Parasedimentitalea psychrophila: one gene and its partner. The protein of the gene in region 2 interacts with the protein of the main gene of each other region in a pairwise test. Links are inferred from orthologs where the notes say so. Each region holds a gene or a part of one and is shown on either strand. Other genes may lie near its edges.

What was found.
Region 1: the proteins of rpe (region 2) and eno interact in binary tests that used the Escherichia coli proteins (3 or more experiments, as listed by UniProt). The link is inferred for Parasedimentitalea psychrophila from one-to-one orthologs.

What each region holds. Positions count from the first base shown.
Region 1 is NZ_CP127247.1:4,651,001-4,660,396, reverse strand. What follows is about bases 5,548-8,462. They hold eno (phosphopyruvate hydratase), read left to right. Parts: upstream 5,548-6,323; coding sequence 6,324-7,601; downstream 7,602-8,462. Other genes in these bases: QPJ95_RS22465 (MBL fold metallo-hydrolase), read left to right, coding at 7,757-8,462; QPJ95_RS22475 (DMT family transporter), read left to right, coding at 5,548-6,151. Also shown: QPJ95_RS22500 (protein adenylyltransferase SelO), read left to right, coding at 1-1,121; QPJ95_RS22495 (endonuclease/exonuclease/phosphatase family protein), read left to right, coding at 1,279-1,977; QPJ95_RS22490 (DEAD/DEAH box helicase), read right to left, coding at 2,049-3,356; QPJ95_RS22485 (Fur family transcriptional regulator), read left to right, coding at 3,722-4,135; QPJ95_RS22480 (isocitrate lyase/PEP mutase family protein), read right to left, coding at 4,226-5,065; more of QPJ95_RS22475, read left to right, coding at 5,267-5,547; more of QPJ95_RS22465, read left to right, coding at 8,463-8,590; rpsU (30S ribosomal protein S21), read left to right, coding at 8,752-8,952. UniProt on the Escherichia coli protein: Catalyzes the reversible conversion of 2-phosphoglycerate (2-PG) into phosphoenolpyruvate (PEP). It is essential for the degradation of carbohydrates via glycolysis.
Region 2 is NZ_CP127247.1:917,687-933,928, forward strand. What follows is about bases 7,865-10,697. They hold rpe (ribulose-phosphate 3-epimerase), read left to right. Parts: upstream 7,865-8,851; coding sequence 8,852-9,544; downstream 9,545-10,697. Other genes in these bases: QPJ95_RS04430 (polysaccharide deacetylase family protein), read left to right, coding at 7,865-8,274; QPJ95_RS04435 (class I SAM-dependent methyltransferase), read left to right, coding at 8,271-8,747; QPJ95_RS04445 (hypothetical protein), read right to left, coding at 9,623-10,183; QPJ95_RS04450 (YnfA family protein), read left to right, coding at 10,353-10,697. Outside these bases: QPJ95_RS04400 (mechanosensitive ion channel family protein), read right to left, coding at 1-1,795; QPJ95_RS04405 (glycosyltransferase family protein), read left to right, coding at 2,244-3,470; QPJ95_RS04410 (glycosyltransferase), read left to right, coding at 3,467-4,711; QPJ95_RS04415 (glycosyltransferase family 4 protein), read left to right, coding at 4,708-5,796; QPJ95_RS04420 (histidine phosphatase family protein), read left to right, coding at 5,793-6,383; QPJ95_RS04425 (glycosyltransferase family protein), read left to right, coding at 6,380-7,513; more of QPJ95_RS04430, read left to right, coding at 7,513-7,864; QPJ95_RS04455 (PaaI family thioesterase), read right to left, coding at 10,743-11,156; QPJ95_RS04460 (acyl-CoA dehydrogenase family protein), read right to left, coding at 11,140-12,270; QPJ95_RS04465 (acyl-CoA dehydrogenase family protein), read right to left, coding at 12,267-13,466; QPJ95_RS04470 (acetyl-CoA C-acyltransferase), read right to left, coding at 13,503-14,675; QPJ95_RS04475 (3-hydroxyacyl-CoA dehydrogenase NAD-binding domain-containing protein), read right to left, coding at 14,677-16,242. UniProt on the Escherichia coli protein: Catalyzes the reversible epimerization of D-ribulose 5-phosphate to D-xylulose 5-phosphate.

The DNA of each region.
Region 1 (9,396 bases), 3.7 Mb from region 2 along the record:
ACGGACAGCGGCGCGACATCCAGCTGAAGGGCTCCGGGCGCACGCCCTATTCCCGCCGCGGCGATGGACGCGCCTGGCTGGGGCCGGTGCTGCGGGAATATGTGGTCTCCGAGGCCATGCATGCCCTTGGTATCCCCACCACGCGGGCATTGGCGGCGGTTGCAACCGGAGACATCGTCCAGCGCGAGCGGGGCCTGCCGGGGGCGGTGCTGACCCGTGTGGCCTCCAGCCATCTGCGGGTGGGCAGCTTTGAAGTGTTTGCCCGTCGCGGCGACATCCACAGTTTGAAACAGCTGACAGATTACGCAATTCAACGTCACTATCCGCAGGCAGTGGGGCCGATGGATCTGTTGCGCGCGGTGCGCGATGCGCAGAGCAAGCTGATCGCAGACTGGATGGCGGTGGGGTTTATCCACGGGGTGATGAATACGGACAACTCGTCGATCGCCGGCGAAACCATCGACTATGGCCCCTGCGCCTTCATGGATCGCTACCACCCGCAAACAGTGTTCAGCTCCATCGACCGCAATGGCCGCTATGCCTATGATAACCAGCCCGAAATTGCCGTATGGAACCTGGCGCAACTGGCCACAGCGCTGATCCAGCAGCTTGACGATCCGCAGCAGGCGGTGGAGCAGGCAACCGAGATCGTGCATGCCATGCCGGCGCTGACGCAGCAGCACTGGGAACAAAATTTTCGCGCCAAGCTGGGCCTCTCGAGCGCCCATGCGGAGGATCTGCAGCTGATCTCTGAGCTGCTCAGCCTGATGGCCCAGAATCAAAGCGATTTCACCAATACATTCCGTTCTTTGGCGACCGGCGGTGGTGGCGATCATTTTGCGGATCGCGCTGGCTTTGCGCGCTGGCAGGCCCGCTGGCAGGCGCGGTTGGCGGATGAACCTGATTCACAGGCGCTGATGCTCAGATCTAACCCCGCCTATATCCCGCGAAATCACCAGATCGAACAGATGATAGCTGCCGCGGTGGCGGGGGATTACGCGCTGTTTCACCGTTTAAATCAGGTGCTGGCACAGCCCTTTGCACAGCAGCCTGACCAGGCTGACCTGCGCCTACCGCCAACCCCGGATCAGGTGGTCCCGGCGACCTTCTGTGGCACCTGATCCCATTCATCTGGCTCTAAATATCCTCGGGGGTGAATTGGCCAGAGGCCAAGAGGGGGCAGACAGCCCCCCTTTTGAGCGTAGTTTCGATTGAAAGCAAACCGCCCTGTACCGGATCGGCAGAATAGCCAATACTCAGGCAACCAAAGGAATTTAGATGTCTGTCCCAACCCTGCGCCTGGCCAGTTACAATATTCAGAAATGTGTTGGTCTGGACCTGCGCCGCAGGCCGCGGCGCACATTGCAGGTGATCGACGGCACCGGCGCTCAGATCGTGCTGCTGCAAGAGGCCGACAAGCGGCTGCCTCCGCGACCCGCTGCCTTGCCGCATTTTGTGCTGGACGAGGCCGGCTGGCAGATTGCCAACCTGGGCGGCGCGGGCTCTCTGGGCTGGCATGGCAACGCGATTTTGTGGCGCTCAGATTCGGTGACCATGCGCGATCATGGCCACATCAAGCTGCCGGGGCTGGGACCGCGTGGTGCAGTCTGGGCGCGGTTCGACACCGCCATCGGCCCGCTGCGGGTGATCGGTGCGCATCTTGGGCTGACCGGTAGAGTGCGCCACGAGCAGGTGCTGCATCTGGCCCGCGAGAGCGCCAGTTTTGATGACACACCCTTGGTCTGGGGCGGTGACTTTAACGAGTGGTCGCGGGCCCCGGTTCTGGATCATCTGGCGCCGGAAATGACCTTTTTGGTACCCAAGCCGAGTTTCCCGGCGCTGCGCCCCATTGGCGCCTTGGACCGGATCGCCATTGGCCCGGATCTACAGGTGGCGGCGCATGGGGTTTACAGCGAACGCCCGGCCCATATTGCCTCGGATCATCTGCCGGTCTGGGCTGACCTGCGTCGCGCATGAAAAACCCCGCCCCGGTGAGCACCGGAGCGGGGTTTGAATTGTTTTTGGGTTAACCAGAGGTCACACTGCAGTTAAGCTGCGGTCCGGTTGCCGCCACCGCCGCCACCGCTGCGCCGCCGCCGACTCTGACCGCCGGGCTTGGCACCGTCACCGCCGCCGGCAGATCTGCGCTGGCCACCGCCGCCACCGCCGCCGCCGCGACGCCGGTTGCCACCACCGCCACTGGGTTTCTTGGCGCCGGGCTGAACTTCCCAAGGGGTGCCCGAGGCCACCGGAATGGTGGTGCCCAGAACCTTTTGGATGTCCTTCAATTCGCCCATTTCATCGGGAGAACAGAAGGCAATCGCTGCGCCGTCCTTGCCAGCCCGCGCGGTGCGGCCGATGCGGTGCACATAGGCGTCGGGCACATTGGGCAGATCATAGTTATAGACGTGTTTGACGTCCGGAATATCCAGCCCGCGGGCCGCCACATCGGTGGCCACCAGCACTTTGATCTGACCGGATTTAAACGCCGCAATTGCCCGGTCGCGCTGGCCCTGGCTTTTGTTGCCGTGGATCGAGGCTGTCGAGAAACCAGCCTTTTCCAGCGTCTTCATCAGCTTTTCCGAGCCATGCTTGGTGCGGCCAAAGACCAGCGAACGCTCGTCTGTGTGCTTGGACAGCAGCTCTTTCAGCAGCGAAGTCTTTTCCGCCTTGGCGATGAAATGCACCTCTTGGGTGACCTTGTCGGCAGCCTTGCCCGGAGGCGAGACTTCGACCCGGATCGGGCTTTTGAGGTAGCTAGCGGCGATCTCGTTCATCTGTTTTGGCATGGTGGCCGAGAACAGCATGGTCTGGCGCTCGGTGGGCAGCAGCGCGGCGATTTTGCGCAGGGCGTGGATAAAGCCCATGTCCAGCATCTGGTCGGCTTCGTCCAGCACCAGGAAATCACAGGAGCCAAGGTTAAGGGCGCGGCGGTCCAGAATGTCCAGCAAACGACCGGGGGTGGCGACCAGAATGTCGGTGCCACGGGCAATGCGCTGGATCTGCGGGTTGATCGATACGCCGCCAACCACCAGGCCGACGCTCATCGATGAGCCATCCATCAGGCCTTTGATCTGCTGGCTGATCTGATTGGCCAACTCACGGGTTGGCGCCAGAACCAGACCGCGTACGGTCTTGGGAGCGGGTTTACGCTCATACTGCATCATCTGAGCAATCAGCGGCACCCCGAAGGCTGCGGTTTTGCCGGTGCCGGTCTGGGCCAGGCCCAGCACGTCGCGGCCCTGCAACGCATGCGGAATTGCGTGCGACTGAATCGGGGTTGGGTCTTTGAAGCCCATGGCTTCGATCCGGGCCAGAAGCTTCTCGGGAAGCCCCATTGTAGAAAATTCGCTCAAGTCATATCCTTTCGCAGCCTTTGCAGATGCAACGGCCGGTTTTGTCGCAACCTGTGCGACGAGTTGGGGGCAGGGACCTCGGGCGCAGCTGGCCGTATGCCAGCGAGCCGGTCGTCTGCTCGTGCCCCACGCGTGATTTTGGGAACGCAGGTATATCACTGTAGGCGCTGGAGACCGGAGTCTCGGAGGGGGCAAAATTGCCCGAACGCCTCTGCTCACGCGGCAGAGAGGGATACCTGTTGGGCCAAATGGCTGTGGATAAGGTATTTGTCAACCGGCATTCTGTGATTATATCCGGTTTTCGGGCGCTTGTTCTTTCGTTACACAGGGCAACCAAGCGCAATGTGAGCGCACAGAGGATGCCGATGACTGATACAATCATTTCCCGCTGCGAGGCCAAGGGCCTGCGTATGACCGGTCAACGCCGGATCATTGCCCGCGTCCTGCAGGACAGTGTAGACCACCCGGATGTGGAGGCCTTGTATACCCGTGCCAGTGCGCTGGACGCCGGTATCTCGATTGCGACGGTCTATCGGACCGTCAAGCTGTTTGAGGAAGCTGGTATACTGGAGCGGTTGGAGTTCGGCGATGGCCGCGCCCGCTATGAGGATGCCGAGCGCGAGCACCATGACCATTTGATTGATATGAATTCCGGTGAGGTGATCGAATTTGTGGATCCTGACATCGAGGCGTTGCAGGAAAAGATTGCCCAGAAGCTGGGCTATGAGCTGAAGGGCCATAAGCTGGAACTCTACGGGGTGCCAATCCGCAAGAGGTAAAAGAACCGGGAGTCGTTTCATCGTTGGGGCGCCTGCCTGCGCCGGGCTTGGAGTGAGTATTTTAGGCAAAAAGAAACCCCAGGGGGGTGGTTAGTTGTTGCCGGCTGTCCCCGGAGCCATGAAACGGCTGGCCTCGGCGTGGCTTAGGGCCTGATCCGCATAGCTGAAGGTGCCCTGTTCGAGGATCTCGTTTGCCGCCCTTACCAGGGCGCCCAGGGCGGCGCGGGCAAAAGAGCCGCCGACGCTGATGCGTTTGACGCCGGTATCTGCAAGGTCGCTCACCGACCAGTTTGGCCCGCCTAGGCCCATGACCACATTCACCGGCTTGTCCAGGTTGCGGCACAGGGTTGCGATCGAGGCCAGGTCCGGCAGGCCGGGGGCGTATAACACCTCTGCTCCGGCGTCGCTGAAGGCCTGTAGGCGGGCGATGGTGTCCGCGAGGTCCGGCCGTCCACAGATGAAGTTTTCGGCGCGGGCGGTTAGCAAGAAGGGTTTGCCTGCGCATGTTTCGGCCGCAGCCTGGATGCGCTCGACGGCGAGATCAAAATCGTAGATGGGCCGGTCAGCGTCGCCGGTTGTGTCCTCGATTGAGCCGCCGACCAGACCGATATCCATCGCCTGCTGGATGGTCTGTTGGCAGTCTTTGGCGGCAGCGCCAAAACCATTTTCCAGGTCTGCGGAGACCGGCAGGTCGCAGGCGGCGACAATGTCGCAGGCGTTGGCCAGAATTTCATCGCGGCTGATGGCGCCTTCGGAATCCTGCTTGCCAATCGAAAAAGCCAGACCTGCACTGGTTGTTGCCAGGGCCTCGAAGCCCAGCGAGCCTAGTATCAATGCGCTGCCAGCGGTCCATGGGTTGGGCATGACAAATGCGCCGGGGCGGGCATGCAGATCGCGAAATGTCTCGTATTTTTGAAGGGATGATGTCATTGAATTTCTCCTAAATAGATAGATCCTAGCACTAATGGGAGCATCGGGCGTGCATCAATATCTGTGATGCAGTGCGGCACGACTTGTTGCGTTGGTTGTGTCGGATTGTCGCGAATGGGCGAGCGTGGTTGCTGAAAATGTCGTTGCTCTGGTCGGATTGTGCCAGCACAGGCTGGCGATCCCTCTGATGGAGATGCGCGTATGAACAATCTTAACGGTATCTTGCTGGTGGTCGCGTCCATGGCCGCCTTTACGCTGGAAGATATGTTTATCAAACATCTGTCGGCGGATATGCCGGTGGGACAGATCCTGATTCTTCTGGGACTTGGCAGCAGTAGCGTGTTTGCGGCCCTGGCCTGGTACAAGGGGCACAATTTACTGGCGAGAGCGGCGTGGAAACCTGCGGCGGTGCTGCGGACCCTGGCTGAGGCTGTTGGTGCGATGTGTTTTGCAACAGCGCTGGCGCTGGTTGATATATCAACTGTGGCAGCGGTGTTTCAGGCCTTGCCACTGGTGATCACCATGGCCGCTGCAGTGTTCCTGAAGGAACAGGTGGGCTGGCGCCGCTGGAGCGCCATTTCGGTTGGCTTTATCGGAGTGCTGTTGATTATTCGCCCTGGTTTTGACGGCTTTGAGCCGGCTTCTATACTGGTGCTTTTGTCGGTGTTTGCCATTGCTGCTCGTGATCTTCTAACCCGGTTTGTGGATTCCTCGGTGTCGTCAACTGTTGTAAGCTTTCAGGGCTTTGCGGCGCTTATCGTGGCTGGAATACTGCTGCTTGTATTGGTCCCCGGAGAGGTGAGCGCGGTGAGCAGCCCACAGGCGCTGATGATCTTTGGCGGCGTGGTGTTTGGGGTTATGGGCTATTACGGCATTGTGGTGGCCATGCGGGTGGGGGATGCCTCGGCGGTGACGCCCTTTCGATACTCGCGACTGTTATTTTCGATTCTTGCGGGCATGGTGATGTTTGATGAACGTCCCGATATGATGACACTGGCCGGGGCTTCGCTGATCATTGGCTCTGGCTTGTATACCTTTCTGCGCGAACGCAGATTGGCACGTTCGAATGGGATGGTTGCGGCCTAGGGACCGAAACATAACGGCGCCTGCCGGTCAATCCAATGAGGTGGGGCTTCTGAGGGCTCTGCGGATCTCTGCGAACGGGCAAGGGGGTGTTAGCGATAACACCTGAGGTTTACATTTGCCCGCTGTCTACCTATGACGCTGGCAAGCAATAGCCATAGTCAGGGACATTCCGATGAGCATTATTATCGACATCCACGCCCGCGAAATTCTCGACAGCCGGGGCAACCCGACGGTTGAGGTTGATGTGATGCTGGAAGACGGCACCATGGGCCGCGCTGCGGTGCCTTCGGGGGCCTCGACCGGGGCGCATGAGGCGGTTGAAAAGCGCGATGGTGACATGAGCCGCTACCTGGGCAAGGGCGTGCTGGAAGCGGTGGCGGCGGTCAATGGCGAGATCGCCGATATGCTGGTTGGCTTTGATGCCACCGAGCAGGTGTCGATTGACATGGCGATGATCGAGCTGGACGGCACCGACAACAAAAGCCGTCTGGGGGCCAATGCCATTCTGGGTGTCTCGCTGGCAGTCGCCAAGGCCGCAGCTGATTTCACAACGCAGCCGCTGTATCGCTATATCGGCGGCACCTCGGCCCGAGTTCTGCCGGTGCCGATGATGAACATCATCAACGGCGGCGAACATGCCGACAACCCGATCGATATTCAGGAATTCATGATCATGCCGGTGGCTGCGGAAAATATCCGCGAAGCTGTGCGCATGGGCTCGGAAGTGTTCCACACGCTGAAAAAAGAGCTGACAGCGGCGGGCCTGTCCACCGGCATTGGTGACGAAGGGGGCTTTGCGCCCAATATCGCCTCGACCCGTGAAGCGCTGGATTTCATCCTGCGTTCGATCGAGAAGGCCGGGTATAAGCCGGGTGAAGAGATCTATCTGGCGCTGGATTGCGCCGCGACCGAATATTACAAGGATGGCAAATACGTTCTTTCGGGGGAGGGGAAATCCCTGACCTCCGAGGAAAACGTTGCCTATCTGGCGGCGCTGGCCAATGATTACCCGATCATCTCTATCGAAGATGGCATGGCCGAAGATGACTGGGACGGCTGGAAGGCGCTGACCGATGCCATTGGCGACAAGGTGCAGCTGGTGGGCGACGATCTGTTTGTGACCAACCCGACACGTCTGGCGGATGGCATCGCCAAAGGATCCGCCAACTCGATGCTGGTGAAAGTGAACCAGATTGGCACCCTGACCGAAACGCTGCAGGCGGTCGACATGGCGCACCGGGCTGGCTTTACCAATGTGATGTCGCACCGCTCGGGCGAGACCGAGGATGCCACCATCGCCGACCTGGCGGTGGCGACCAACTGTGGTCAGATCAAAACCGGCTCGCTGGCGCGGTCGGACCGGCTGGCAAAATACAACCAGCTGATCCGTATCGAGGAGGCCCTGGGCGAGGTCGCGGAATATGCGGGCCGTTCGATCCTGAAGGGCTAAGCCAACAGATCAGACCAATTTTAACGCCCCGGATGAAAGTCTGGGGCGTTTTTTGTGCGAGATCAGCATAGCCGGATTTTCGATCACAACATTGCGATCCTGAAACGGACCGAGATGGGGTAACTTGCCCTAACCATACGGAAGGGGAAGAAGCCATGATTGTCAAAACACTGACCGCGGCCGCGATTTTCGCTTTTGCTGCCAGTCCTGCATTTGCGCAGGACACACAACGTGCGATTACCAATGTCAAAGGTGATGTCTGGCGATTTCAAAACAACTTCCACTTCTCGGTGTTTGTGATCACCGATGAGGGTGTCATTGTCAGCGATCCGATCAACGCCGAGGCCGCAGCCTGGCTGAAGAGTGAAATCTCGAAACTGACGGATGCGCCGATAACCCATTTGGTCTATAGCCACAGCCATGGCGATCATGCCTCTGGTGGGGCGATATTCGCTGACACGGCAACTGTCTTTGCCGGCGCCAATGGGCCAGAGGAGATTGACGGGGTGACCCCCGACACGCAGGTCTCTGAGGTGAGCAATTTCACCTCCGGCGATCATAGCTTTGAAATAACCGCGCTGGGCTCTGGTCATGGAAGCGACATGCTGGCGCTGGTCATCCGTCCCGAAAACGTCGCATTCATCGTTGATGTTGTGACGCCCAAGCGGCTGCCATTCAAGAATTTCCCGGGGGCTGATATTGGCGGCTACATTGATCAGATCCGGGTGGTTGAAACGCTTGAATTTGATGTGCTGGTGCCGGGCCACGGCGCCCTGGGTGGCAAGGTCGACGCCACCGAGAACCGTCAATATGTCGAGTGGCTGCGGGATGCGGTGACGGCAGAGTTGAAACAGGGCAGCAGTGTCGAAGAGATTGTCGCCTCGCTTGATACTAGTGCCTACGCCGATTGGGGGAATTATGAAAACTGGCGGGATCTCAATATTCGCGGGATGGCGGATTGGCTGGTAGAAAGCGGGGCGCTGAACTAGGCGGCAATTTTGCTCTGTCGGATCGGCGCCGGACGTGGTTCGATTGCTGCACCCGGTGCAATTCGCGTCACATCGGACTCGACAAAACACTATCATCTTGATACGGGGCGGGTTATTGCAAATCATTGCAGCTGGATTTTAGAAAAGGTGGCGAAACCCACATGCAGGTTAGCGTTCGCGACAACAATGTCGATCAAGCCCTTCGGGCCTTGAAGAAAAAACTACAGCGCGAAGGCGTGTTCCGTGAAATGAAGCTGAAGCAGCATTTCGAGAAACCGTCTGAGAAAAAAGCGCGCAACAAGGCGGAAGCGATCCGTCGTGCCCGTAAATTGGCGCGTAAAAAACTGGAGCGCGAAGGGTGATGTAAATCACGCTGTTGCTTTGACGAGTTTGAAAACCCCCGCGGCCAATTGACCGCGGGGTTTTTTGTTGCGCAGGGTCGCCAGTCGGCAACCCCGAATGGCGACCCATAGCTGCGATCCACATTATGTATCGGGCTAAAACTGGATTGCCAAAACACCATCGTGCTATAGAGCCCAGCGGCGTTTGATGGCTGGGGCGATTGGGACCCGCGACATATGGGGCAAGGTTGATTGTGAGGGCGAAGGGCCATCGGTTGTTGCCTTGCCGCCAGTGCCTTTTGGCTCCAACGCTGACAATAGCGTCGAGATGCGAAACTCGCGGTGGCCTCTCCCCGAGCAGGTCAAAAGGTATTTCTTGGGACAGCGAAGTTTAAGCGTTGGTGATGAAGTCGATTTGCGCGCGCAAGGGGCGAATTGCTTGACTTCAAGCCTTGGGATGTCTCT
Region 2 (16,242 bases):
CATCGCCAATATCGATGTATTCCCCTTTGCGAAACGCATCATCCACCAGGAAAAACGCCCCCGAAAAAATGTCGCGCACCAGTGTTTGTGAGCCAAACCCAATCGCCAGACCAACAACACCAGCGCCGGCAAACAATGGGCTGACATTGATCCCCAGTTCCAGCAGCACAATCAAACCAATCGACACCACAACCACCGCCAGGATACCGCCACGAAACAGTGGCAACAGCGTCGCCAACCGGCTGGCCCCATTGGCGCCGCCCTCGTCCCCCAACTCACCTTCGTCAATATCACCGGTTTCTTCGGCGATTTTGCTGTCGATCCAAATCCGAAACAGGTGGTAGACAATATAGCCAATGAACAGGATCGACGTCACGTCGATTGCCCGCTCCGAGGCCACACTGCCCATCCACTTGGCATCCGGGTTCCAGATTACGATCAGCGAATACGCCCCGACTACAAAGGCCAAAACCCCCGCGACCCGGCGGGCCAGATCCTCAAACGTGACAATGGGCTGCTGATCCTGCAAAGACCGCTGCGGTTCCCCATCCGGCGCCGTCGCCAAATCAGCTTCGCTCGTCTCCTCATTCAGCAGCAGCACCCGGCGCGAGCGATCAAAGAAACGCTCGATGACAAAGTTAATGACCCCGTAAACAATCAGGATTGACGTCAGGGTGATGTAGGTTCCTGCCATCAGCGGAATTGACGCCTCCCGCTCCAACACCAGATCGAAGGCCAGTTTAAGCCAGCCAAACACCATATAGGTCATGATCACAGGCACCCAGAATGTGCTCAGGCCCTGCACCATCCAGCTACACTCATACCGGCTTCGCCCGCCCCGAATGGCATTGCCGATAGCGCCTGCGTTAAAGATCACCATCGCCAGATTTCCAACCGTGCCCGCCAACGTCAGCACGCCGTGAACCATGGCATAGACATTGTAGTTCAGGCCAAAATCGCCAATCCAGGTGGCAAACAATATCGAGGAAATATCATAGGTCGCCAGCAAAGAAGCCCAGAGATAGAGCCGCTTAGCATCGCGATCCGAAAAACTCGGAATACGGTACTGGCTGAGAAAGGGTGACAGCACCATACGCCAAAGGTCCGAAACCGTGCGGGCTAGGAAAAAGGCTGTGAAGACCGCTGTAACAGTGAATTTGACCGAACTATCTTCGGCTGGGCCAAAAATCAGATAACCAGCCAGACCCGCAAAGATCATCGCAAATACCGTGGCGCCAATGCCCATAAAGAAGCGGAACACCAAAAACGGCATTTTCTCGCGATAGCCCTCGGGTGCGGATTTTATCCGTGCGACCACCAGCCGTTTGGCAATGCGTTTGCCGTAGATCTCTATCGACAGCCAACGGCCAATCAACAACAACAAGACATTCCAGCCCAGGATCTCCAGATAGGTCTGAATACGTCCATCAGGACTGGTCTGGCGCAGGATGTACTTCACTTCGAACACCGAATAGGGCAAGGCCGCCAACCGGCTGCGCAGCTCCTGGCGGAATTTATCCACTTCGGATTGCGCCTTCATCAGCGCCGACGGCCCCCCCATCGGATCGGCTGCCCCCTCGGGCGGTTCTGCATCAGCAGCCTCGCTGATCAGCTGACCCCGACCATTCAGCACGATGACGCCAACACCGCTGTCAGCGGCCTGTTCAATGGCTTGCGCCAGCGCCTCTGCGCCCACCCCATCGTCGCTCTGCGCCGCCAGCGGAGAGGCCAGAGGAGCCGCCAGCATCAGCGCCAGCAAGCCGCTCAACAGAAATCGAAAAAACGGATGCGTCATGGGGAAATGGATCCTTGGGTGATTTGCGCAAAATTAGCCCAGCCCAAGCCAGAGCGCAAACCCCATCACCACACAGAGTTTTGCGCCCAGGTGAACCTCGGCCGATTGCATGTTATTTTCACGCAGGCTATACACTTCCTGTTCGCTATGCTCCGTGACCGGACACCTGCCTGCAAACAGTTTGGCAGCCGGAAAGCCCACGGAGAAACGCGGAAAAAAACATGGACCGTGCCGGATCCAATTTTTGGAGCTGGCTGCGCAACCTGAGGCGAGCGATGGCCGAGCAGATAGGAATTTTCCCGACACCTCTAGTGGTGCCGTTTTTGTCGGTGTATCGACTTATGCGATCTCTCTATGTGCGCCCATTCCAAATGTTGCAATTGACGTCGCCCGATACCGCCTGCCCCGCCGCTTCCCGCTTCTTCGCCCCATTCGCTCAGGCTCATTCATGACAGTCCACACCATCTCCAACACCAAAGCGGGCGATAAGCCACGCGCGCCGCGGGTGATGCTCTACAGCCATGACACCTTTGGCCTTGGCCATCTGCGCCGGTCGCGTGCATTGGCCGGTGCCATTACCGCGGCCGACCCCACCGCCTCGGCTCTCATTCTGACCGGCTCACCCGTCGCTGGCCGGTTTGCCTTTCCCAGCCGGGTGGACCATGTGCGGCTGCCCGGCGTCATCAAACGTTCGGACGGATCTTATGCCTCGCGCACCATGGGGATGAGCATTGATGAGACCACCAGTCTGCGGGCCGGGTTGATCCGCTCAACCGCCGAGCAATACAATCCCGATGTGCTGATTGTCGACAAAGAGCCCACCGGTTTTCACGGCGAGCTGCTGCCAACGCTGGACCTGTTGAAATCCCGCGGCAAGGCGCGGCTGGTGCTGGGACTGCGGGACGTGCTGGACGAGCCCGAGGTGCTGGCGGCCGAATGGCAGCGCAAAGGCGCTATCCCAGCCACCGAAAACTTCTATGATGAACTCTGGGTCTATGGGCTGCGCACAATCTACGACCCGACCGCCGGGCTTGAGCTGAGCCCCGCAGTGCAGGCCCGCACCCATTGGACCGGCTATCTGCGCCGCGACCTCGGCTCTGTCGGAGACGCCCCCAAGCCGCCTTATGTGCTGATCACCCCCGGCGGCGGCGGCGACGGCGCTGCAATGGTCGATCTTGTGCTGGCAGCCTATGAACGCGACCCGGATCTCAACCCGCGCGCCATTCTGGTCTATGGGCCGTTTTTGTCCGGCGACACCCGGGTCGCCTTTGAAACCCGTGTCGAGCAACTGAACGGCAGGGTCACCACCGTCGGCTTTGAATCCGAGATTGAAACCCTGTTTGCCGGCGCTCAGGGCGTGGTCTGCATGGGCGGCTATAATACCTTCTGCGAAGTTCTGTCGTTTGACAAACCGGCGGTGATCGTGCCCCGCACCACCCCTCGTCTGGAGCAGTGGATCCGCGCCAGCCGGGCTGAGCAGCTGGGCCTGATCACCATGCTGGACGAAAACCGCGACGGCATGACGCCCGAGACCATGATCCGCGCGATCCGCTCACTGACACAGCAAAAACCACCCTCAACGGCCTTTCCTGCGGGCCTGCTGGACGGGCTCGACTACGTCACAGACCGGGTGGCCAAGCTGCTGAGCGGTGCCGCCATTGAGGCCGCCGAATGACCGAGACCTCGCCGCCGCTGGCGATTTTGGTCAAGGGTTGGCCACGATTGTCCGAGACCTTTATTGCCCAGGAACTGGTGGCGCTTGAGGCGGCAGGGCATGGCTTTGAGATCTGGTCGCTCAGGCACCCCACCGACGTCAAGCGCCATCCTCTGCATGATCAATTGCAGGCGACAGTGAAATACCTGCCGGAATACCTGTATCAGGAGCCCGAGCGGGTTTGGCAGGCGCGGGCCATTGCTCAGTCTCTGCCGGGCTACCCCGAGGCTTACCGGGTTTGGCGCGCCGATCTGAAACGCGACCCCTCGCACAACCGCATCCGTCGGTTTGGTCAGGCCTGCGTGCTGGCCGCTGAAATGCCCGATGCGGTGCTGGGGCTCTATGCTCACTTTCTGCACACGCCCTCCTCGGTTGCACGCTACGGCGCGATCATGCGCGGGCTACCGTGGAGCTTTTCCGCCCATGCCAAAGACATCTGGACCTCGCCCGACTGGGAGATTTCCGAGAAACTGTCCAGCGCCCATCACGGGGCGACCTTTGGCGCCACCTGCACCGGCTTTGGCGCCAAGCATTTGCAACAGATGTCAGATGATCCCGCCCGGATCGACTTGATCTACCACGGGCTCGACCTCAGCCGCTTTCCGGTTGCACCGGACCGGGTCTGGCGTCAGGCCACTGATCCGCTGCATCTGATGTCCGTCGGACGGCTGGTGGAGAAAAAGGGTTTTGACAACCTGATCGCGGCGCTGGCGCTGCTGCCTGCGGATCTTGACTGGCACTGGACGCAGATCGGTGGCGGCACCCTGCAAGCCAGGCTGACCGCGATGGCCAAGGACGCAGGCATTGATCATCGCATCACCTGGCGCGGCGCTTGCGATCAGCCCGAGGTCATCGCTGCCATGCGCGCCGCCGATCTGTTTGTGCTGCCCAGCCGCATTGCCGCCGACGGCGACCGGGACGGGCTGCCCAATGTGCTGATGGAGGCCGCCTCGCAGCGGCTGCCAATCCTCTCCACCGCTGTGTCGGCGATCCCCGAGTTCATCACCAGCGGCACCCATGGTCTGCTGGCGGATGATGCGCCACAGGCTCTGGCCGGGGCCATCCTGCAAATGGCCAACCATCCGGGGCAATCTGGCGACATGGCCGAGGCAGCGCTGGCGCGACTGAAATCCGACTTTGGCATGCCCCCAGGTATCGCGCGACTGTCGCAGCGCCTGACCACGATGCTGGCGGGTAAATGAAACCGGGTCAGGGCAAACGGGTTGCCTTTTACGCGCCGATGAAGTCGCCGCATCACCCGGTGCCGTCGGGGGATCGTGAAATGGCCCGCAACCTGATCGCGGTGATTGGTGCGGGTGGCGCCGATGTGGATCTGGTCTCCGAGCAAAAGATCTATGACAAACATGGCGACGGCGATGTGCAGCAGGATCTGCGCGCCCAGGCCCAAGGTGAGGCGGCGCGGCTGATCCGCGACATGCCCCATGCTGATCTCTGGGTCACCTATCACAATTATTACAAAGCCCCGGATCTGATTGGCCCCATCGTGGCGCGCGCCCGCGCCATTCCCTATGTGCAAATCGAATCCACCCGCGCCAGCAGCCGCCTGACCGGCGCCTGGGCCGATTTTGCCCAGTCCGCCCATGACGCCTGTGATGCGGCGGATGTGATCTTTTACCTGACCGCCAACGACCTGATTACGCTAAAGCGCGAGCGCTATGGCCAACAGACCCTGGTCCACCTGCCGCCTTTCTTACCCGCCGCGACCCTGCCCCGGCCGTCCTCCCTGAAGGGTCCAATGCTGACCGCTGGCATGATGCGCGCGGGCGACAAGCTGGCCTCATATCGCATCATCGCCGAAACCTTGTCGCATCTGTCCGGCGACTGGCAGCTGGATATTGCCGGCGATGGCCCGGCACGCGCCGAAGTCGAGACATTGATGGCCCCGTTTGGCCCGCGCGTCACTTTTCTGGGTCAACTGGACCGCACCCAACTGGCCAGGGCCTATGGGCAGGCCAGCCTGTTCTTCTGGCCCGGTGTGAACGAGGCCTTCGGCATGGTCTATCTTGAGGCGCAGAGCCACGGGCTGCCGGTGGTGGCGCAGAATCGCCCCGGCCTTCGCGATGTCTTGGCAGTCGGGCAATATCCAGCGCCCGAGCTGGGCCCCCAGGCGCTGGCCGCTCAGATCTCGCAGCTTCTGGGCAATCCTGATCTACGCGCCAAGCAGGGTGCCGACGCGCAGGCCTTCATTGCCGCGACCCATCTTGCACCTGCCGCCACCCAACGGTTCTGGCGCGCCGTGACCCCCTTACTGGAGATCTCCACATGATCCGTCTTGCTCTGCTGCGCCATGGCCACACCCATTGGAACCGCGCCGGCCGCATCCAGGGCCGCAGCGACATCCCCCTGGACGATGGCGCCCGCGCGGATCTGGCAGGTTTCGCGCTGCCCGCCCCTTGGGATCAGGCCGACCTGTGGTCCAGCCCACTGAAACGCGCCACCGAGACCGCGCAGATCGTTGCCAACCGAGACCCCCAAACAGCCCCTGAACTGACCGAGATGTTCTGGGGCGATTGGGAGGGCAAGCATGGCCTGGACCTAAAGGCTGACCCCAACAGCGGCTTTCGCGATATTGAAAGCTGGGGCTGGGACTATCAGCCCCCCGGTGGCGAGACCCCGGCGCAGGTCTGGGCCCGAATTGAACCCTGGCTGAAAACCTTGCAGAAAGACACTGTTGCGGTCTGCCATATCGGCATCATGCGGATGATCCTTGCCCGCGCCTATGATTGGGATTTTGACGGTCCGGTGCCGTTCCGCATCAAACGCAACCGGCTGTTTGTGGTTGAAATCGACGGCGACCGGCTGACCCCTCAGCCAGATCCCGTCCGGCTTGCCAAACGCACCGGCGCCGCATGAAAGTCCTGATCGCAGTCACTCACCTGCTGGGAACCGGTCATCTGAGCCGGGCGCTCACCCTGGGTCGCGCCTTTAGCGCTGCCGGTCATCAGGTCTGTGTTGCCTCGGGCGGCTTTGCCGCACCGCAACTGAACGCTGATGGCGTTGATCTGCTGCAACTGCCACCGCTGCGCTCGGACGGGGTGGATTTCACCCGGCTGCTCACCGCCACCGGCGACGTTGCGGGTGCTGAATATTATAGTCAGCGACAGGCCGCACTTTGCGCCGCGCTGACCGATCTTGGCCCAGATATCCTGATTACCGAACTCTACCCCTTTGGCCGCCGCAGCCTGGCAGCGGAATTCCAAGCCCTGCTCACTGCGGCCCAGATATTGCCGCAACGCCCGGTGGTTCTAGCCTCGATCCGTGACATCCTTGCGCCCCCGTCGAAACCAAAGAAGGCCAGTCAGGCAGATTCCATGATCGCCGCGTATTACGACGCGGTGCTGGTGCATTCCGACCCCACAGCCACCCGGCTTGAGGTGAGCTGGCCGGTCTCAGAGATGCTGGCCGGCAAGCTGCGCTATACCGGCTATGTGGCCCCACCCGCGCCAATCGCGCATCCTCAGCGCGCGGGTCACGGCGAAGTGCTCGTCAGTGCCGGTGGCGGCAGCGTCGGCGATGCGCTGTTTGAAACCGCCCTTCTTGCTGCCGCGCAGATGCCGGATACCCAGTGGCGACTGCTGGTTGGCGGCACTGATGCAGCCCAGCGGATCGAGCATTTTCAGGCCATAAGCTCCCCCGCCATCATTGAGCCCACCCGCCCAGATTTCCGCCAGATGCTGCCACTTGCCACCGCCTCGGTCAGCATGTGTGGCTACAACACCGCGCTGGACCTGCTGCAATGTGGCACGCCTTCGGTGCTGATCCCCTTTGACGCTGGCAACGAGGTCGAACAAGGCTTGCGCGCCAACAGTCTTGCACCGCTGGACGGGATCGAAGTTGTAACCAGTGCCACCCTGACCTCTGAGAGCCTGCGCACTGCTGTTCTCAGTGCAATGGCCGCGCCGCGCCGCGCCACCGATGGGCTGCTGTTCGACGGCGCCTCCCACACGGTTGCGATTGCCGTGGAAATGGCCAGGCAACGATGATGAGCCCCGATTGGACCGCACTGGAGCAAGAACTGCAAGCCTGGCAGGATCAGGGTCTGACCCTGCCGCTGTGGTGGCGCGACGATGATGCCATTGAACCAACGCCGCAACTAGATCGGCTCACCTCTCTGTCAGAAACGCTGAACCTTCCGGTGCACCTGGCGGTGATCCCCCGCGATGCCACACCGGCGCTGGCCAGCTATATCGCCAGTTCCTCGCAGCTTATCCCAGTTGTGCACGGCTGGGCGCATCAGAACCATGCGCCACAGGATGAAAAGAAAGCTGAATTTGGCGCCCATCGCCCAATCGAGCAAGCGCTGGCGGATGCAGGCCGCGGTCTCGATGCCCTGCGCGATTTGCTCGGCGATGCGGTGACCCCGATGTTTGTGCCGCCGTGGAACCGGATCACCGATGACATCACCCAAGGATTGGCAAGGCTCGGCTACACCAGCCTTTCGACCTACAAACCGCGCAGCACTGCCGAAGCGGCTGCCTATCTAGCGCAGATCAACAGCCACCTCGACCCGATCCAGTGGAAGGGCAGCCGCTCGCTGGTGCCCCCCCAGCAGTTGCTGGATCAGGTCAGCCGCCAATTGAACAGCCGCCGCCACGGCTTGGCTGACAACGCCGAGCCCTATGGCATTCTGACCCATCATCTGGTCCATGACACCGCAATCTGGGATTTCACCGAAGCCCTGATCCGCCGCCTGCTGGGTGGCCCTGCGACCCCCTGGACCCATGCACAAAGGACAACTCCATGAGCCGATTGGATTCCATGCTCCGCCGCTTTACCGCCCAACGCGATGGGCTCAACTGGGCCGCAGAGCAAATATCACCGGTGCCGGGGGACGTTCTGGACATGGGGCTGGGCAACGGCCGCACCTATGACCACCTGCGCGAGACCCTGGCCAATCGCCGCATCTGGGTGATTGACCGGATCCTGCAATGCCACCCCTCATGTGTCCCCCCTGAGGCAGATTTCCTGCAGGGTGAGGCCGAACCGATGATCAACCAACTGGTGCAACAGGGTCACAAAGTTGCGCTGGCCCACTATGATTTTGGCTTTGGCGTAAAGGCCGACGATGTCGCCGAGGCCGCCCGCCTGTCCCCCATCATTGCCTCGGTGATGACAGCCGGAGGCCTGATCGTATCCGGCCAACCGCTGGTTGGCTTTGAAGAACTGGCGGGTCCCAAAGGCATCGCACCGGGGCGCTATATGTTCTACCGGGCCTGACCCGGGCACCGCCTGACCTTTCCCGCGACATAAAACCCTCCTACCGCTCTGAGGTCAGAGGGGTTATACGCCTCTCGAAACCCCATGCTGAAGGAAACCGCCCCATGTCCTTTGACCGCAAGATCAAAATCGCCCCCTCCATCCTAGCCGCCGACTTTGCCAATTTTGGCGCCGAGTGTGAGGCCATCGAAGCCCAGGGCGCCGACTGGGTGCATGTGGATGTGATGGACGGGCATTTTGTGCCCAACATCACCTTTGGCCCAGCCACCTGCGCCGCGATACGGCCGCATATCAAGGGGGTGATGGACGTACATCTGATGATCGCACCCGTCGATCCCTATATCGAGGCCTTTGCCAATGCCGGCGCCGACGTCATCACCGCCCATGTCGAGGCGGGGCCACATACCCACCGCACCCTGCAGGCTATTCGCGGTGCAGGCGCCAAGGCAGGTCTGGCCCTGAACCCCGGCACCCCGGCCTCTGAGGTGGAATACTACCTCGATATGGTGGACCTGATCTGCGTGATGACAGTCAACCCCGGCTTTGGCGGCCAGAAATTCATTCACAGCCAGATCGACAAGGTAAAGCAACTGCGGGCCTTGATCGGTGACCGTCCGATCCACATCCAGATCGATGGCGGTGTTGACCCCATCACTGCGCCGCTGGTCGCCCAAGCCGGCGCTGACGTACTGGTGGCAGGCTCCGCCGTGTTCAAAGGCGGGTCCGTCAGCAACCCAACCCCGTATGGCGACAACATCCGCACCATCCGCGCCGCGGCTGAAGGTGTCTGGGCCTAAGCGTTCTGTGTAGGGTGCGTGCTTGCACGCACCCTTGAAACTGAAAATGGCCGCGCAAGTCTTCAGGCGCAGCCATGATCATTTCACGTATTCCCCTATGCCAATGGACGAAATAAGCTCGTAATATCCAAAGATTACCATCAGGAAGAAGGCGAAGAGTATCAACTCATGCTTGAAGTGATGAGAATGGAAGAACGATCGTTCATGATGATGAATAATGTCCATCAACTCGTCACCAAATCGGATCGACAGGAACGAGCCCAAGCCTGACAGTACAATCACCCCCCAATAGGGGTATGGGTTGGTGAATATGGTATGCAGCAGTTCGGTTAGAACGGTGGTTTGGTAGTAGCTTGGCCAAAAAAGAAATATCGCTGCGTTAACACCAACAGCCACCACCCAAACCGCTATTTCAGATATCACCATGCGAATTCCGAACAGCAATCGGAGCGGCAGATCCAACAGGAAACCTGCATCGGCTACCGGCGTACATAAAACAAAGAAACTCCACGTCAGCAGAGTCGCCACGCCACCGGTCGCAAAATCATATTGGTAACTGAGATAGCCAAAATACCCGACCAACAGACCACATAAAAGAAAGAACTTGGTGAAAACCTGTGTGCGCGGTTTAGTTGTCATGACTTGACCCATTTGAAATTTCACCGTTGATGTATTCATTTGCGGTCAGCTGATCCAGTAGGGATCGCAACACCCCGAGAAATTGCTCTGCAGGGCGCTCACATTGCGCCTTCGAGCTTCGGGTTTTGGTACCGTGGTGTTGGAACGCATTTGCTGGAGGCCATAGATCATGACAACACTCATATGGACCACAGGGATATATTGTCTGGCCGCAGTGGCCGAGATCGCGGGATGTTTCGCATTCTGGATCTGGCTTCGTGCCAATGGCAGTATCCTCTGGTTGATCCCCGGCCTTGCCTGCCTTGTTCTGTTTGCGGCTTTGCTCACCCGCGCCGATGTCTCGTTTGCCGGCCGGGCCTACGCGGCTTATGGCGGTATTTACATTGGCGCCTCGCTGCTCTGGCTTTGGGGTGTCGAGGGACAGGCGCCGACACGGTGGGACCTGACAGGCGCGGCTTTCTGCGTGTTGGGCATGGCCATCATTGTTGCCGGATCAACGGCTCAAAGCCAGTGATGACCCGCCGTTCCCTGCCTGAAGACCGGATTTGGCGTTGCTGTCTCAGCTCCGGATCCGTTTGAATATCGCCGTCGCGGTGGCCAGCAACAGCCCATCCTCGCCGTGCAACTCCCCGTTTACATAGGCAATGCTGCGGCCGCCGCCCTTGGCCTGTGCCGTTGCTGTCACCCGCCCGGCCCGGGCCGCCGCGACATAGCTGGTGTTCAGCGATACGGTGACCACAAAGGGATGCTCGGCGCGATCGAAATAGGCCGAGGCCGTATTGCCGCAGACCACATCCAGCAGCATTGCCACAATGCCTCCGTGCAGCACCCCGATAGGGTTCAGGTGCTGCGGCTTCAGGTCCAGCGTCACCCGGCAGCTGCCATCGCGCTGGTCCATCTCAGTACAAAAGCCCACCATCGTCTGGCAGCCCGAGTTCTCAATCTGGCGAATGTGATCAGGCGGTAAGGTCAATGAATGTCTCCAGATGATAATCAGCGTCGCCAAACCGATGCTCGGCCATTACGATCCGCTTGGCGATATGGGCCAGCGCGTAGTCTTGCGTCATGGCAATTCCCCCATGCAACTGAATGCTCTCTTCCGCCACCAGACGGCCCACCCGCGCCACCAGATTGCGGGCGGCGCTGATATGCAGATCACGCAAGCGCGGCGCAGCACTCAGATGCCCGGCTGCGTTGATCACCGCCGAGCGCGCCTGCGTCAGTTCGATCAACAAATCGGCCATGCGGTGTTGCAAAGCCTGAAACGACCCGATCGGGCGGCCAAATTGCTGCCGGGTCTGCAGATAGTCGCGGGTTAGCGCCGTGGCGGTTTCCATTGCCCCCAATGTCTCAGCCGCCAGCGCAACCGAGGCCGCAGCAGCCCGCTCGGCAATCACCGGATAACCCGCCCCAGCACCTCCCAGCCGGGCTGTCACAGGCAGGGTCACCTTGTCCAGCGCCACCTCGGCAGCGCGACCGCCAGCCAGCAAGGGATACCCTCGCATAGACAGGCCGGGGGCATCCTTTGGGACCAAAAACAGCGAGATCCCAGCCTCATCCCTAGGCGCACCAAACTCGCGGGCCGAGGTGATCAGGTATCCAGCCGCCTCGGCATTGACCACCACCGCCTTACACCCGTTCAGGGTCACCGCATCACCCTGCTGGCTGGCGGTGGTTTCAACATGCTGCAGATCATATCGGCTGGCAGGCTCGCCATGGGCAAAGGCCAGATGCAGCGACCCCTCGATCACCTGTTCGACCAATTTTTGCTGATCGGCTGAGCCCAGCGCTGATATCAGACCACCGCCCAGAATGGCACTGTCCAGAAGTGGCTCAACCACACCGGCGCGGCCCAGTTCCTCGAACACCACGGCGATATCGAATCCAGCGCCGCCATAGCCGCCCTGCTCCTCGGCAAACAATGCGCCCAAAATGCCCAGATCAGCCAGTTGCGCCCAGATATCGGCGCTGAAACCAGCATCACTGTCGAGGATACCGTTGCGCATCTGGGTGGTATAGCGATCAGACAGGAACCGACGCAGGCTGTCCTGCATCATCTGCCGCTCAAGGGTCAGCTCAAAGTTCATCTCTCCCCTCCCAACTTTACCTTGGCAATGATATTGCGCTGGATCTCGTTGCTGCCGCCAAAGATCGACAGTTTGCGATTGTTGAAATACTGCGCCGCCACCGCCGCAGTGCCGTCGGGGCCGATGGGTGCTTCGTTGCTGCCCAACACCGCTTCCGAAGCAAACGGCATGGCGTAGACCCCGGCAGCGCGGCGGGCGAGATCGTTGATCTCTTGCCGGATCAAAGTGCCCTTGACCTTGAGCATCGAACTTTCAACGCCCGGCGCCTGCCCTTTGGCCGCAGCCGAGACAATCCGCAGGTTGGTGGTGGACATCGCCATCAGGTCAATCTCCACCCGCGCCACCCGGGCGGCGAAATGCGGGTTCTCGATCAGTGGGCGACCGCGATGTTGCTGGCTGCGGGCCAACCGTTTCACCGCCGCCAATCCGGCCTGACTAAAGCCAACACCGGCGATATTGGTGCGCTCATGGGTCAGCAGGTATTTGGCATAGGTCCAGCCTTTGTTTTCCACACCGACCAGATTTTCCACTGGCACCCGGACGTCCGAGAACCAGACCTCATTCACCTCGGCACTGCCGTCCAGCAGGATGATGGGGCGGACTTCGATGCCGGGCGTGTCCATGTCGATCAGCAGAAACGAGATCCCGGCCTGCTGTTTGACGGTTGGATCGGTGCGCACCAGACAGAAGATCCAGTTGGCATGTTGCCCCAGCGTGGTCCAGGTTTTCTGGCCATTGACCACGTAATGGTCACCATCGCGCAGGGCCTTGGTCTTGAGCGACGCCAGATCTGAGCCAGCCCCCGGTTCCGAGTATCCCTGACACCACCAGTCCTGCCCCGACAGAATACGCGGCAGATAATGGTCTTGCTGTGCTTTAGAACCGAATTTCTGCAGCACCGGCGCCAGCATCGACAGGCCAAAAGGCACAATGCGTGGCGCATGGGCGCGGGCGCATTCCTCCTCAAAGATATGCCGCTGCACTGCGCTCCATTCACAGCCGCCAAATTCACGAGGCCAATTTGGCGCCAGCCAGCCGCGCTGATTCAGAATGGCATGCCAGCGCTCATAGTCCTCTTTACCCAGTCCACGTCCCTCACGAACCGCGTCCGCCATCTCTGGCGGTAGCTTTTCCGCAAGGAAAAGCCGCAGCTCGGCGCGAAACGCCTGCTCTTCAACTGAGTAGTTCAAGTCCATGGAAGCACTCCTTCTCACTGTCTTGCCCGGCGGCCCTCAATAAATCTCGAACAAGCCCGCCGCGCCCATGCCGCCGCCGATACACATGGTGACCACCCCCAGCTTGGCACCCCGTCGCTTGCCCTCGCGCAGGATATGGCCGGTCATCCGGGCCCCGGTCATGCCAAAGGGATGGCCAATGGCGATCGAGCCGCCGTTGACGTTGCATTTCGCATCATCAATGCCCAGCCGGTCGCGACAGTACAGCGCCTGTGATGCAAAGGCCTCGTTCAGCTCCCAGATATCAATATCATCGACCTTCAGCCCGTGACGCTGCAGCAGACGCGGCACCGCAAACACCGGGCCAATGCCCATCTCGTCTGGCTCGCAGCCTGCGACACAGAAGCCCTTGAAGGCGCCCATCGGCTCAATGCCCTGCTGCTCGGCCTGTTTGCTGTCCATCAGCACCAGCGCCGCCGCACCGTCCGACAGTTGGCTGGCATTGCCGGCGGTGACAAAGCCGCCATCGCGCACCGGGTTCAACCCCTGCAGCCCTTCGATCACCGTATTGGGGCGATTGCATTCGTCGCGGTCCACGGTGGTCTCGTGCATCGAGACCTCGCCGCTGTCCTTGTCCTTGACTGCCATGGTGGCCAACATCGGGGCGATTTCATCGTCAAACAAACCCGCCGCCTGTGCGGCTGCAATCCTTTGCTGACTGCGCAGCGCATACTGGTCCTGCGCCTCGCGGCTGATACCATAGCGCTGTGCGACAATATCGGCGGTCTCAATCATCGCCATGTAGATGGCCGGCTTGTGCTCGGCGATCCAAGCGTCCTGCGCCGCGCGCAGCTTGGGCTGCACCATCGAGATGCTCTCGACGCCACCTGCCACCATCGGGCCCGCGCCCTCAGAGGTGATCGCGTTGGCGGCCAGGGCAACGGTCTGCAACCCCGAGGAACAGAACCGATTCACGGTCATGCCCGCAGCGCTGATCGGAAGCCCCGCCCGCATCGCAATCTGGCGGGCAATATTACCGCCGGTCTCCGCTTCGGGAAAACCACAGCCAATGGCGCAATCCTCAATCATGCCGGGATCAATTCCGGCACGGGCAACCGCAGCCTGCACCGCATGGCCGCCCAGAGTGGCGCCATGGGTCATGTTGAACGATCCGCGAAAGGATTTGGCCAGCCCGGTGCGGGCGGCCGAGACAATGACAGCCTGTTTCATCTCAACTGGCCTCCTTGTTCAGATCGTCAAAGCAACGACCGTCCGCCACCAGTTGCTGCAGCAGAGGGGCCGGTTGCCAGAAGAAGTCATCGCCTTTCGCATAGGTGTTGATATCCGCCAGAATGTCATCCAGCCCGACAATATCGGCCCATTTCAGCGGCCCACCGTGGTAGCGCGGAAAACCATAGCCAAACAGCAGCGTCATATCCACGTCCAGCGGCCGCCGGGCGATGCCCTCGCCCACCACCTTGGCCGCCTCATTGACCATGGCACACATATAACGGCGGGTGATTTCCGCGTCCGTAAAGACGCGCGGGGTAAGGCCCAGTTCGGCGCGGTTGGCGTCAATCAGCCCCGGCACATCCGGGTTCGGGGTGCCGCCGCGTTTGCCCGCCTCGTAGACATAATAGCCCTTGCCGGTTTTCTGACCGAAATGGCCATCTTCACACAGCTTGTCGGGAAAGCTGGGCACCCGTTCGCGCGCATCGCGCGTTGGTGCCAGCCGTTTGCGCGCCGCCCAGCCGATATCGAGCCCGGCCAGATCGGCCACCGCAAATGGCCCCATGGCAAAGCCAAACGCGGTCATGGCAGCGTCGATCTGATAGGGGCTGGCGCCATCCAGAATCATGTGATCGGCGCAAGCGCGATAGGCGGCCAGAATGCGATTGCCGATAAAGCCATCGCAAACCCCGGAGCGCACCGAGATCTTACCCAGCATCTTGCCCAGCGCAAAGCCGGTGGCAACCACGTCGATGGCGGTCTTGTCGGCCACCACCACCTCAAGCAGTTTCATCACATGGGCGGGCGAGAAGAAATGCAGCCCGATCACGTCCTCAGGTCGCGAGGTGCAGGCGGCGATTTCATTGATATCCAGATAGGAGGTGTTGCTCGCCAGTATAGCCCCCGGTTTGCAGACGGCATCCAGCTGGGTGAACACGGTCTTCTTGACCGACATGTCCTCGAATACCGCTTCGACCACCAGATCCACCTGCGCCAAAGCACTGTAATCCGTGGCCAGTGTCAGCGCCTGTGTGGTTAGCGCGGTGAATTGATCGGCGCTGATCTTGCCACGTTTCACCGCTCCCTTCAGATTGCCCTCAATCCGACCCTGGGCCGCAGCGGCAGCAGCGTCGGTCATTTCAAGCATGGTGACCTTTAGCCCCGACAGCAGCGCCGCAGTGGCGATACCCGCCCCCATGGTGCCACCGCCAATGACGCCCATCTCGGCCAACACCCGCGGCGCAACGCCTTTTAGCTCGGGCAGTTTTGACACCGCACGCTCTGAGAAGAACGCGTGGATCATCCCCAGCCGCTGGTCCGAGTTCATCAGCTCCATGAACAATTCCCGTTCGCGCCGCAGCCCAGCCTCAAAACTGTCTGCCTCGCAGGCGGCCTGTACCGCCCGCAATGCGGTGGCCGGAGACAGCTGGCCCCGGCCTTTCTTAAGCAGCGCGACATGCATAGCGTCAAAATCCACGCCCTTGGGCGCAGGCAGGTCACAGACCGCACGACGCGGCGCGCCAGCCTCCAGCAGCTCCTGGGTATAGGCAAGACCGATTTCGCGCGG